3 regions of the Halomonas flagellata genome follow, and region 1 is predicted to be linked to each of the others. Evidence: predicted binding sites of a transcription regulator. Region 1 holds the regulator's gene; each other region holds the start of a gene.
What was found. Region 1 encodes FNR, which switches genes on or off when oxygen is low (the NO sensors DNR and NnrR bind a similar motif). Its sites were predicted from a motif close to TTGATNTANATCAA; they were not measured.
Positions count from the first base shown of each region.

Region 2: the regulator FNR is predicted to act here: its motif matches at 2,563-2,576, upstream of kdgD (5-dehydro-4-deoxyglucarate dehydratase).
Region 3: the regulator FNR is predicted to act here: its motif matches at 2,297-2,310, upstream of ubiT (ubiquinone anaerobic biosynthesis accessory factor UbiT).

Region 1 is NZ_JAKVPY010000015.1:19,903-24,383, forward strand. It holds gene MKP05_RS13095 (3'-5' exonuclease) at 1-223, shown strand, start outside; gene ttcA (tRNA 2-thiocytidine(32) synthetase TtcA) at 355-1,257, shown strand; gene fnr (fumarate/nitrate reduction transcriptional regulator Fnr) at 1,474-2,217, opposite strand; gene hemN (oxygen-independent coproporphyrinogen III oxidase) at 2,319-3,734, opposite strand; gene MKP05_RS13115 (sulfite exporter TauE/SafE family protein) at 3,830-4,481, opposite strand, start outside.
Region 2 is NZ_JAKVPY010000009.1:4,295-8,775, forward strand. It holds gene MKP05_RS09080 (tripartite tricarboxylate transporter TctB family protein) at 1-379, opposite strand, end outside; gene MKP05_RS09085 (type 2 periplasmic-binding domain-containing protein) at 490-1,545, opposite strand; gene kdgD (5-dehydro-4-deoxyglucarate dehydratase) at 1,575-2,492, opposite strand; gene MKP05_RS09095 (AEC family transporter) at 2,718-3,665, shown strand; gene sixA (phosphohistidine phosphatase SixA) at 3,662-4,138, opposite strand; gene MKP05_RS09105 (NAD(P)H-dependent glycerol-3-phosphate dehydrogenase) at 4,131-4,481, opposite strand, start outside.
Region 3 is NZ_JAKVPY010000007.1:105,598-110,078, reverse strand. It holds gene MKP05_RS07700 (ribonucleotide reductase barrel domain-containing protein) at 1-1,701, opposite strand, end outside; gene ubiT (ubiquinone anaerobic biosynthesis accessory factor UbiT) at 1,735-2,220, opposite strand; gene MKP05_RS07690 (helix-turn-helix domain-containing protein) at 2,428-2,595, opposite strand; gene hemN (oxygen-independent coproporphyrinogen III oxidase) at 2,549-3,934, opposite strand; gene MKP05_RS07680 (Rrf2 family transcriptional regulator) at 4,369-4,481, shown strand, end outside.

The DNA.
Region 1 (4,481 bases):
CTTCGACCTGCCCAATGCCGGCATCGACGTGGCGCATGCCTATGTCCGTCAGCTACGCCGCAGCCATCCCGAGGTCGAGCCGGGCCTGCGCTTCGAGCAGGTGGCCGGCGCCCTGGGAGTGCCGGTGATGGGACGCCACACCGCCCTGGGCGATGCCGTGACCACGGCGCTGATGTATCTGCGCCTGGAGCGAGGCGCCATGCTGGCGAAGCGGAGCTCGTGAGCCCCTCGTCTCGAGGGGCAGCCACGGCATGGGCATCCTCCGGGCCGTCGACGCCGTACCGTCGCCAGGCGGCGGCGGTGGTGGTAGGATAGGCACCCGTGATTTCCAGCCGCTCTGGCAGCGCCCCGACCATGCAAGACGCCGTGATCTTCGACCCCAACCCTGCCGATGCTCCCGCCACAGCAGGCGACGCCACCACCCTCGATGCCAGGGGCAAGCGCGAGTTCAACAAGCTGCAGAAGCGCCTGCGACGCCAGGTGGGCAATGCCATCATCGACTACGAGATGATCGGCGAGGGCGACCGGGTGATGGTCTGCCTGAGCGGCGGCAAGGACAGCTACACCATGCTCGAGATCCTGCGCAGCCTGCAGCGCAATGCTCCGGTGCGCTTCTCGCTGGTGGCGGTCAACCTCGACCAGAAGCAGCCCGGTTTCCCCGAGCAGGTGTTGCCCGAGTACCTGGATGGCATCGGGGTGGAGTACCACATCCTCGAGCGCGACACCTACTCGGTGGTCAAGGAGAAGACCCCCGAGGGCAAGACCACCTGTGCGCTCTGTTCGCGGCTGCGTCGCGGCTCGCTCTACGGCTTCGCCGAGGAGATCGGTGCCACCAAGATCGCCCTGGGCCACCATCGCGAGGACATCCTCGAGACGCTGTTCCTCAACCTCTTCTTCGGCGGCAGCCTCAAGGCGATGCCGCCCAAGCTGCTCTCCGACGACGGCCGGAACATCGTCATCCGTCCGCTGGCCTATTGCCGGGAGGCGGACATCGCCGAGTTCGCGCGGCTGATGGACTTCCCGATCATCCCCTGCAATCTCTGCGGTTCCCAGCCCAACCTGCAGCGCCAGGTGGTCAAGGAGATGCTCGCCGAATGGGAGGCCAGGCACCCCGGCCGGCTCGAGAGCATGTTCAAGGCGGTGACCAACGTGGCGCCCTCGCAGTTGGCCGACCGCAAGCTTTTCGACTTCGCCGGCCTGGAGGAGAAGCAGGCCCGGCGGCAGGCCGACCGCATCGATATCCGCCAAGAGTCATAAGCTGGAAGAGCGGCGCTTCGCGCCTGGAAGCTTAAAGAAAAAACCTTGACGCCAGGGCTGGTGGCAACATGCTGATTTCCAGCTTCCAGCTTCCAGCTTCCAGCTTCCAGCTTCCAGCTTCCAGCTTCCAGCTTCCAGCTTCCAGCTTCCAGCTTCCAGCTTCCAGCTTCCAGCTTCCAGCTTCCAGCTTCCAGCTTCCAGCTGGCGCGCAGCGCCTCAGCGCGCGCCTTCCTCCTCGGCGACCTGTGCCAGGGCCGCCAGGTCGAGGATGTTGACCTCGCGGCCGGAGACGGCCACCAGCCCCTGCGTCTGGAAGCGGCCGAGGATGCGACTCACCGTCTCCACCGCCAGCCCCAGGTAGTTGCCGATATCGGCCCGGGACATGGAGAGGCGGAAGCTGTAGGGCGAGTAGCCGCGGCGGCGGAAGCGGTCGGAGAGGCCGGCGAAGAAGGTCGCCAGGCGCTGGTCGGCGGTCTTGCGGGACAGCAGCCGCATCATGCGGCGGTCGTCGCGCATCTCCTTGCTCATGCTGCGGTAGAGCTGGGTGCGCAGCTCCGGCAGCTCCTCGGAGAGGGCGTCGAGGCGGTCGAAGGGAATCTCGCAGACGGTGGTGGTCTCGAGCGCCACCACCGTGCCGGGATAGCGCGCCTCGTCGATGCCATCGAGGCCCACCAGCTCGCTGGGCAGGTAGAAGTTGGTCAACTGGTCCTCGCCGCAGCCCTCGGTGGTGACCTGCTTGAGGCTGCCCGAGCGCACGGCGTAGATGCTGGTGAAGGCGCTGTCCTGGCGGAACAGCGCCTCGCCCTTCTTCAGGGGAGCGCGGCGCCGGATGATGGCGTCGAACTGGTCCATGTCCTGGAGCTCGAGTGCCAGCGGCAGGCAGAGCGAGCTGAGGCTGCAGGTCTGGCAGCGGGTCTCGTGCAGCAGGGAACGCCGCCTGCCGGTCGCGGTATCAGGCATGCTCTCCTCCATGATGGTGACTCTGCCACCATTATGGGGGATTCGTCCGGGCCGGCATAGCATCCCTTTGGAGGTAGCCTCCGGCCATCGGAGGTAGTCCCTCACCGGAGGCGTGAGCGGGGCGAGGCCGGCTGGTCCGGGAGCTGGGGGTCGAAGGCCATGGCGAGGTGCCGGAGCAGCAGCCGGCCGATCGGCGTGACGACGAGCCGGGGGCCGGCACGCTCCACCAGGCCATCGCGCTCGGCTCCTTCCAGCCGGGCCAGGACATCGGCCAGCCGGGCCTCGGCATCGACCCCGAAGGCCTGGCCCAGCGCCTCGAGATCGAGGGACAGGTCGCATATCAGGCGCTCGCTGGCGTGCCGCCGCAGGCAGTCGTCGAATGTCAGGCGCCGTCCGCGGTCGGTGGCCAGGCGGCCGGCATCCAGCGCCGCCTCATAGGCGGCGAGCCCCACGGGGTTCCGGGCGTAGGCGTCATCGACCCGGCTGATCGCCGAGACGCCGAGCCCCACCAGGTCGCACCGGGCGTGGCTGGAGTAGCCCCGGACGTCGTGCGTGAGGCTACCCTGGCGCTGGGCCTTTGCCAGGCTGTCGTCGGGGCGGGCGAAGTGGTCCATGCCGATGTGCACATAGCCCGCCGCGGTCAGCATCTCGAGGGTGGTATGCAGCATCGCCAGCGTCTCCTCGGGCCCGGGCAGGTCCTCGGCGTGGATGCGGCGCTGGGGCGTGAAGCGTTCGGGCAGGTGAGCATAGTGGAACACCGACAGCCGGGCCGGGGCCATGGCGATCACCTGCGCCAGGGTCTCGGCGAAACTGTCGCGGGTCTGCAGCGGCAGGCCATAGATCAGGTCGAGGTTGAGCGAGCGGAAGCCGAGGCGGTCGGCTTCGTCGATCAGCGACTCGGTGAGTACCCGGGGCTGGACCCGGTTGATCGCCTGCTGCACCCTGAGGTCCAGGTCCTGGACGCCGAGGCTCAGGCGGTTGAAGCCGAGTGCCTGCAGATGGCGCAGGGTGAGGACATTGGCCTCCCGGGGGTCGATCTCGATGGCGTAGTCACGCTCCCTCGAGCCCGAGAGCCCGAAACGGGCATCGAGGCGATCGATCAGGTCGCTCATCTGGTCGAGGGTGAGGAAGGTCGGGGTGCCGCCGCCCCAGTGCAGCTGCTGGACCTCCCGGGCGGCGTCGAGATGGCGGGAGGTGAGCACCATCTCCCGGTCGAGGCGCGACAGGTACGGCTCGGCCAGCCGCGTGTCCCCGGTGGCGATCTTGTTGCAGGCACAGTAGAAGCAGGCCTGGCGGCAGAAGGGCACATGGACATAGAGCGACAAGGCACGGCCCGCGTCGTTGCTGCGGGCGAGGGCCGCGGTGAAGTCGTCGGGCCCGAAGTCCTCCCGGAAGCCGAGGGCCGTGGGATGTGAGGTGGGGCGCGGGCCGCAGGCGTCGTAGCGGCGCAGCAGTACCGGGTCCCAGGCGAACTGGGCGGAACCCCCTGGGCCTTCGCGCGTCGCGTGAGCGGACATGACGGCACTCCGGATGATGGACATGCCTCGATGGTAGCGAGGGCGACCCCCGGCCGTGTTGAGCTGCGTCAAGCGGGAACGAGATCGTCGGGGGGTCAGGCGTGGCCGCCGGCGGGCAGCAGCATCCAGAGCTGCCACAGGGCGAAGGCGATGATCGACGCCGCGGCCAGGGTGCGGGTGGCGCGGTGGCGGATCAGGCTGCCGAGCTGGCGTGTCGCCAGGCCGGTGACCAGCAGGGCCGGCAGGGTACCCAGGCCGAAGGCGCCCATCAGCAGGGCGCCCTGGTGCGGGGCGGCGGTGGCCAGGCTCCAGGCGAGCATGGAGTAGACCAGCCCGCACGGCAACCAGCCCCAGACTGCCCCCAGCGCCACCGCCTGGGGAACCTTCACCACAGGCATCAGCCGCCGGCCCAGCGGCTCCAGGTGGCGCCACAGCCGCTTGCCGACGGCCTCCACCCTGAGCAGCCCCTTCCACCAGTCGGCGATATAGAGCGCCATCAGGATCAGCATCACCGCGGCCAGCCCCTGCAGCACCAGGCGGGCCGTGGGGGTGATGGCGACCAGGGTGCCGAGCCCGGCCACCAGCGCACCGGCGGTCATGTAGCTGGTGATGCGCCCCAGGTTGTAGCCGAGCAGCAATCCGGAGAGCCGTGTCGGGGAGCGCAGGCTGGGGGGCACGGCGAAGGTCAGCACACTCATGATGCCGCCGCACATGCCGATGCAGTGGGCGCCGCCGAGCAGGCCGAAG
Region 2 (4,481 bases), on a different contig from region 1:
CGTTGATCGCCACGATGATCACAGCCTTTTTCGTCCACTCATGCATGTACATGAGAGACATGAGGAAGACGAACGCGATCGAGACGAACAGGAAGCCATACCCCGTGTAGGGGAACATGTTTCCCACCACCGCCATCAGATAGAAATACGCCACGATCAAGGCGAGGGTGCCGAAGAAGCGGAAAGCATCCATGGGCTCACCCACGATGGGCAGAGTGCGCTCTCCCCGTTTCACCGCGACCAGGAAGGGGGCCACCTTCGTCACCAGGATCAAGGCGAACAATCCCGCCATGATCCAATGGATGATCGTCGGGAAGAACAGGTGAGAAGTCTCGAAATCGATCGAGACGTTGAGCAGACTTGACAGACCTGATTCCATAGCGGCTCCGGCGATAGGCAGGAGGACGCCTCCTGCCCATCATTATTCTATAGCGATTCACACCCTACGGTGAGGACACCGGCGGCATGGGCCACCGGTGCCCGGATCGCTTACTTGATGTTTTCGATGATGCCTTCGTAGCGAGACATCTTTTCGTACAGGTACTCCGAGGCCTCTTCCGAAGGCTTGAAGTTGGGGATGAAGAAGGAGTTCTTCTGGACCTCCTGGATCTCGCCCGCGGCATAGATCTCGGTGAGCGCCTCATCGATCTGCTCGACGATGCCCGGATCCATGTCCTTGTTGTAGAGGAAGAAGAATTCCTTATCGAAGGTGAAGGTCTCGTCGTCGCCCATGGTGACGTGCACGTTGGGCTCGACGTACTCCAGCAGCTGCTCGCGGGTGGTCTTACCCAGACCATTCTCCGGCGCCTGCTCGATGGTCCCTTGGCGAGCCGTCAGCCAGACGAAACGCATGGCCTTCTGGTCGTCCTCCGGCAGGCGGGTGTACTGCTCGTTGGCCTGTACCGAGCCATGGATCATGTCGACCTGATCGTCGAAGAGCTGCTGGTTCTTGTCCGACTGGGAGCCGGTGTTGACGGCGACCAGGTTGTCCTCCTGGCCCGGGTGCTCGATGGCGATGGCGTTCTTCAGGGCACTGAAGCCGATCTCGGACACGCCACCCGGCTGGATCGCCACGCGCACGGTCTCGCCATCGCCCACCGCGGCGATGATGTCGTTCAGGGTCTCGTACGGGGAGTCCTTGGGCACCAGGTAGGCATTGCCCGGGTTGATCGCCACGGTCGGCCCGATCGTGTATTTCTCGAAAATATCGTAATACCCTTCCACGCCATACAGGTAGCCCAGGTAGGACTGATCGTGGAAGATCATCAGGGTGTTGCCGCGCGAATCCCGATCCAGGGTGCGGAATGCCGAACTCGCACCTACGGCATCGACCTTCATGTTGAGATCGAGCTGTTCGGCCAGCTTGTCCACGACGATGGTGGAGTTCTGGTAGGTGTCACCCCCGGTCGACGTGGAGCCGATCACGACCCGGACGTTGCCGCGCAGCTGGCCCTCCTGGGCCATGGCGATCCCGGTGCCGAAGGCCAGCGACGCCATCACGACGGCCGAGCCCAGTCCTGCCAGGGTCTTCTTGGAAACGGTCATGCTTTCACCTCTTTCTGCTGGTTGTCGATTTATAGTTGCTTGGCGATACCCACCAGCGTCTCGAGCTGCTGGTGCTCCTCGGAAGTGGGCATGCTCAATGGCGCGCGCACGCTGCCCGCCGGACGCCCGATGATCTCGGCGCCGGCCTTGATCAGGCTGACGGCATAGCCCCTCTTCCGATCCCTGAGGTCCACGAAGGGAATGAAGAAGTCGTTGGTGATCTGCTTGACGGCTTCACTATTGCCCTTGCGCAGTTCCTTGTAGAACGTGACGGCCATGTCGGGCACGAAGTTGAACACGGCCGAGGAGTAGGTGTTGACGCCGATGGACAGATAGGCCTCGGCGAAGATCTCGGCGGTGGGCACGCCGCCCACGTAGACCAGGCGATCGCCCACGGTCTTGACGATCTTGTTCAGCGCCTGGATGTCGCCCTTGCCGTCCTTCAGGCCGACCAGGTTGGGGCAGGCCTCGGCCAGCGCCTTGACGGACTCGGCGTCGAGGATACCGTTGCCGCGGTTGTAGTAGATGACGTTGAGCCGGGTCGAGTCGCAGATCTGCCGGGCGTACTCGACCAGGCCGTCCTGAGGGCACTCGGTCAGGTAGGGCGGCATCAGCAGGATACCGTCGGCGCCGGCCTCCTCGGCCGCCTCGGCGAAGGCCTTGCCGCTCTCGACGCTGAGCCCGGCGCTGGCGATCACCGGCAGCTTGCCGTCCACTGTCTCCACGGCGACGCGCACGATCTCGCGGAACTCGTCGAGCGACAGGCTGAAGAACTCACCGGTACCGCCGGCCACGAAGACCGCGGAGATGTCGTGGCTGATGAACCACTCCAGCCGCCGGCGATAGCTCTCGGCGTCGAAACGGCCCTCCTGGTCGAAGTCGGTGATGGGAAACGACAGCAGGCCGTCACCGATGGCTTGCACCACTGCTTGTCTGGAAAACTTCACGCAACCGTCCTCTTGCTTATCGGGGCCAGGGACTCCCCGACCGCCTCTACGGGTGACTGACAACGCCTCGTTGTCATACATCATACAAACTAATCGTCACTTCCAGCCTCGGCAAGCTCGACTGGCCAAATTGCGACTAAAGTTGGAGAGAGGCTCGGACTGAGACGTCGCCAGCTGTCGGCGGTACCATAGGCGGCCATCGCGACCCCACCACGGAGCCCCTGGATGGACCTCGGCGACCTGCTGCTCGACAGCCTCGACATCACCCTGCCCGTCTTCGTCATGGTCTTCGTGGGCTACCTGCTCAGGCGGTTCGGCATGCTCGGACACGACTTCGTGACCACGGCCTCGCGCCTGGTCTTCCGCGGCTCCATGCCGGTGATGATCTTCCTCAGCATCATCGCCGCCGACCTCGACACCACCCTGAATCCGCGAATGCTGGGCTTCTTCGCCGCCACCACCCTGGGCGGCTTCCTGCTGAGCTGGTGGTGGGCCCACCACCGGTCGGGCATCGCCGATCGCGGCGCCTGTATCCAGGGCGCCTTTCGCGGCAACTGCGGAATCGTCGGCCTGGCCCTGGCGGCCGGCATGTACGGCGAGGCGGGCCTGTCGACGGGTGGGCTGCTGCTGGGGGTGGTGATCCTGACCTACAACGCCTTCTCGGTGATCGCCCTGGCGCATTACCGGCCCGGCAGGCACGCCGACTGGCGCAGCATCCTGGGGCATATCCTGCGCAATCCACTGATCCTGGCGGTATTCACCGCCCTGCCGGTGGCAGCACTGGACCTGAAGCTGCCGGGCTGGCTGGCGACCTCCGGCGACTACTTCGCCTCCATGACCCTGCCCCTGGCGCTGCTGTGCGTGGGCGCCACCCTCTCCCCACGGGCCCTCCGTCGCTCGGGCTGGATCACGGTGGAGACCGGCCTGATGAAGATGGTGGTGCTGCCGGCCCTGGCCACCGGGGCCGCCTGGCTCGCCGGCTTCGAGGGGCGCGAGCTAGGGGTGATGTTCCTGTTCTTCGCCAGCCCCACCGCCGCCGCGGCCTTCGTGATGGCCAAGGCGATGGGCGGCAACGCCGTGCTCACCGCCAACATCATCGCCCTGACCACCCTGATGGCCAGCGTGACCATCACCCTGGGGGCCTTCAGCCTGAAGGCCGCCGGGGTGATCTAGGCGAGATCCGCCGGCGCGGTAAAGCGCACCAGCCGTGCACAGTCCGCCGCCCACACCTCGGCCTCCAGCTCGGCCACGGCGGCGGTGGGGAAGCCCGGGCCGCGATCGCTGCGCCCCTCCACCAGCAGGCCGGTGAGCGCCCCGACCAACGGCATATGGCTCACCAGCATCAGCGGGCCCTGCCCAGCCTGCTCGAGCAGCCAGTCGACCACCGCCTGGGGCGGATCGTCGGGGGTGAGGATCGACAGCGACTCGACCTCGTGGCCGAGGGCCTCGGCGATGGCATCCGCGGTCTGCCGCGCCCGCCGGTAGGGGCTGGCCAACAGGCGCAGGCCGGCCAGGTCGTCACGGCCCGCCAGCCAGGCCCCCACCCGTCGGGTCTCGTCCAGGCCCCGTTCGGTCAGGGGGCGATAGATGTCGGGGCTGCCCGGGCTCGCCTCGCCGTGGCGCATGATCAGCAGTCGCTCAGCCATGGGGGCCCTCGTCGTCGCGATGGGCCTGGCGCACGTCCTCCCGGGAGAGGATGAACTCCACGTCGCTGCTCTGCTCGCCGAGCATCAGCATCCGTGCCATCTCCTGGGCCGGCACGCCCTCGAACAGCACCTGGTAGAGGCCCTCGGCGAGCGGCATGTAGACACCGTCCTCGCGGGCCTTGTCGCGGACCAGGCGCACGGTGTTGACCCCTTCCGCCACCTGGCCCAGCGCCTCGACGGCCTCGTCCAGGGTGCTGCCCTCGCCCAGGGCCTGGCCCACCCGGTAGTTGCGCGACAGGCTCGAGGAGCAGGTGACGATCAGGTCGCCGACCCCGGCGAGCCC
Region 3 (4,481 bases), on a different contig from region 1:
GACTTCGCTCGAAGCGAGGCGAACCGAGCAGCTCTGGCTATTGCTGGACACATTGACGGTACCATCTGCCTGAAACAGCCCGCGCAGATAGCCCTTGACGCACGCCTCGGTGCCCCGCCAGACCACCTCCGGCACCTGCAGCTTGGTCTCCCGGGTAAAACCGTAGTGTTCCAGGAGGCGGGCCAGGATCACCGAGCGAACAAAGACATGCTGGCGCTCGGCCACCGCTACAGGCGCCACCGCATATTGACGCGCCGTTTTGGCCGCACCAGCAATCAGCTCATTAACATACTCGGCTGTGATATCGGCCAGCTGACGGTCCTCTCCCCAGAAGTTGATGAGCACGGCCTCATGGCCGTTGCCACGGTGCGTGAAATGCCCATCGCCGGCAATCAAGCCTAGCAGGGTACCCAGCCGCTCATCACCCTGGTCACCGAACTGGCCCTTACCGGACTGTACCCATACGCTATCGCCCACCTGCAGTTCCTTGAGAGGAATCTTGCCTCGCTGGGTATAGAAATCATGCCATGCAGTCGCCTTGATTTCGTAACCTTCGCGCGTGGTGACCCGATAAACATCGGCTTGTCTGGCTGTCATGAAGGCAGGCACAGCCGGGCGGGTTTCAACCCCCCTGTCATCAAGTTCGAGTGCACGCTTGTCGACCGTCACATCGAGAGCATGACCCAGTTGGTAAAGCTCACCGATGGGCACCTGACCGAACTGGGTATGCAACCGGGTATCCGCCGTCACGCAGGGGTTGGTCGCGCGGATCTCCTCGCAGAACCAGTTGTTGTTCATGCGGTTGACTTGGTCGATCAGGATGAAGCCCGGCTCGGCGAAGTCGTAGGTCGAGCGCATGATGGTGTCCCACAGCTCGCGCGCCTTGATCACCTCGACGATGCGGCAGGCCACGCGGCCCTCGTCGTCGACGGTGTAGCCCTCCTCGATCACCGGCCAGTCGCGATAGATGAGCTCGTCGGGGCCCACGTCCTCCTTCTCGCCGGGGTGCAGCGGGAAGGCCAGCGGCCAGTCGGCGTCGCTCCTGACCGCCTCCATGAACTCGTCGGTGATCAGCAGGCTCAGGTTGAACTGGCGCAGCCGGCCGGCCTCGCGCTTGGCCTCGATGAACTGGCGGACATCGGGATGGCCCACGTCGAAGGTGGCCATCTGGGCGCCGCGGCGCCCGCCGGCGGAGGCCACCGTGAAGCACATCTTGTCGTAGATATCCATGAACGCCAGGGGGCCGTTGGTGCCGGCCCCGGCGCCGAACACGAAGGCGCCCCTGTGGCGCAGGGTGGAAAAGTCATAGCCGATTCCCGCTCCGCTTTTTAACGTCATGCCGGCATCCACCACCGCGGAGAGGATGTCGTGCATGGAGTCGCGGATGGTGCGCGACACCGTGCAATTGATCAGGCTCACCGCCGGCTTGTAGTCGTCGGCGCCGGCGTTGGACATGATCCGCCCGGCCGGAATGGCGCCGTTCTCCAGCGCCCAGCGGAACTTCGGCAGCCACTCGTCGGCCTGGTCGCCCTCCACCGCGGCCAGGGCGCGGGCCACCCGCTCCCAGGTGGCCGCCACGTCCTTGTCCACCGGGCGCCCGTGGCGATCCTTGAGCCGGTACTTGGAATCCCAGATATCACGGGAGGGGGCCTGCATCGGTACCTCGTTGGATGTCTTGACGGCCTTGGCGGAAGTGCTCATTCAGGGTCTCCAGAGAAGTCTAGGATAACGGGGTCAGTGATCGCGATGCGCCAACCGCTCGAGTCGCAGCAGCCATTCGCCCAGGCGACCCTGGGCCAGGCCCTCCTCGCGGCCATCGAGCAGGTTCTTGACCGTCAGGCCCAGCTCGGTGTCGCCCTCGATCAGCAGGCGACGCTGGAAGAACAGGCTGTCGGGGTCCTCGCGACGGGTGGCCAGGCAGAGGAACTCGCGCCAGCCGCCGTGGATGGTCGCCTCGCCGGCCCCGCGGCAGAGCACCAGGCGGCCCGCCTCGAGCCCCAGGGTCAGCACCACCCCCAGATCGTCGACGGCCAGGCTGACCCGGCGCCCCTCGAGGGCATCGAACTCGCCTTCCGCCAGCGGCTCGGCGAAGGTGCGGTTGAGCAACGGCTCCACCAGGCGACGCTTGACGGCGATGGGCACCCTCGGGTCGAGGGCACGGATCAGGCGGCTCGGGGCGGGTGGGCGCGGCAGTGACAGGGACGGGAAAGGCAGGGACATGCTAACTCTCCTGGTGACGTCGATGCGGCCGGGGCCGCCGAACCGCTCATCCTAGGCGTCATGAAAGACGTTCGCACTGACATGCATCAAGCCCTGGCCGGTGCGACCACTCGCACGGCCAGACACCATATATAGATCATTCGACCGCAGAAAGCACAAGATGTCGTTGAGCTTGACCATCAACGCTGCGACGGCCTACCGCTGTCGTCAGCGCTTGATGCCCGGCCGGCGGGCCAGCTTGTGCAGGTTGCTCGGGTCCATGGCGAGCCGCCGCGCGGCCGCCGCCCAGTTGCCCCGGCAGGCGGCCAGGGCAGCGTGAATCGCCTGATCAGACCGTGCGGGAATAGCGCCCCTCGCTGCGTGCCAGATAGGCATCGAAGGCCATGGCGGCATTGCGCATCATCAGTCGCCCGGCGGGCAGCACCTCGATCTCGCCCTCGCGGATCGCCAGCAGGCCGTCGGCGGCCATCTCCTCGAGTTCGGCGAGGGCGTCGGCGAAGTAGTCGCGGAAGACGATGCCGTGGGCGGCCTCGATCGTGGCGAAGACGATGCGGCCGTGGCACATCAGGGCGTTGATCACGTCGCGACGCAGGCGGTCGTCGTCGTTGAGGCGATAGCCGCGCATCACCGGCAGCCGGCCGGCCTCCAGCCGGTGCTGGTACTGGGCGGTCTCCTTGACGTTCTGGCTGTAGCTGTCACCGACCTTGCCGATGGAGGTGATGCCCAGGCCAATCAGGTCGCAGTCGGCGTGGGTCGAGTAGCCCTGGAAGTTGCGCTGCAGGGTGCCGTTCTCGCGCGCCAGGGAGAGCTCGTCCTCGGGCAGGGCGAAGTGGTCCATGCCGATATAGACATAGCCGGCCGCGGACAGCCGGCGGATGGTCAGCTCCAGTAATTCCAGCTTGCGCTCCGGGGGCGGCATGTCCTCGGGGCGGATCAGCCGCTGGGCCTTGAACAGCTCGGGCAGGTGGGCATAGCTGTAGGCGGCGATGCGGTCGGGCCGCAGGGCGATGATCTTGTCCAGGGTGACGTCAAAGCTCGCCACCGTCTGCAGCGGCAGGCCATAGATCAGGTCGACGCTGACCGACTGGAAGCCGGCCTCGCGGGCCGCCTGCACCAGGGCCACCACCTGCTCCTCGCTCTGGATGCGATTGACGGCCTGCTGGACGTCAGCATCGAAGTCCTGCACGCCGAAGCTGAGCCGGTTGAAGCCCAGGGCACGCAGCTCATGGATCTGCTCGGGGGTGACGGTGCGCGGGTCGACCTCCAGGGAGAACTCGCGCGCCTCCGGCGGGGCGAAGTGGAAGGCCGCGTCCAGTGCCTCCATCAGCTCGCCCAGCTGGGCGTTGCTCAGGTAGGTGGGGGTGCCGCCGCCCAGGTGCAGCTGGGTCATGCGCCGCGAGGCGTCGAACAGCGCGGCCTGGACCCCGATCTCCTGCTTGAGCCACTCGAGGTACTCGGCGGCCCGCTCGGTGTTGTGGGTGATGATCTTGTTGCAGGCGCAGTAGTAGCACAGGCTCTTGCAGAACGGGATGTGCACGTAGACCGACAGCGGCTTGGGCGACTCGGCCCGGTTGCTGCGCTCCGCTGCCGCGCGGTAGTCATCCTCGGCGAAGGCCGCATGGAACTGGGGCGCCGTGGGGTAGGAGGTGTAGCGCGGCCCCGGGCGGTCGTACTTCTCCACCAGGGGGCGGTCGAACGGGAGATCCTGTGGCATGTCGTGAAGCGGCCTCTTGAAGCCTGTATTCAAGCAAGAACGGGGGCAGGGCCCGCGGGCCCTGCCGAATGAGGGAAGTATGCCATCCGCTATCCGCGGCGTCGGTACCCTTCAAGAGGTAGCTGACCCAGGTCAAAGGAGGGAGGGCATGAGGAGATCAAGCGTTGACAACCTCCCTTAACATTCATGTAAATTACACTTTATGATATCGCCCGAAGGGCACCATACGGCCGACCAGGGTGGTTTCACGACTCGCCTGGAGCGGGCTGGCCCTGACGGCCGCGACCTGCTTCTGCTGTGGAGTGGGCGCCTCGTGCTGATGCGACCCGATGCCGCACCCCTGCCCGCCATGGGCACACGGGAACTGGTAAACTGAACAGACGTTGACCCATCGTTATCGACCGCTACCCAGCCACGAGGCGCCGGATCCTGCCATGCACCTGACTCGCTTTACCGACTACTCGCTGCGCGTGCTGATCTTCCTGGCCGTCAAGGGCGAGGAACGCTCCACGATCCAGGAGATCGCCGAGCGCTTCGAGGTCTCTCA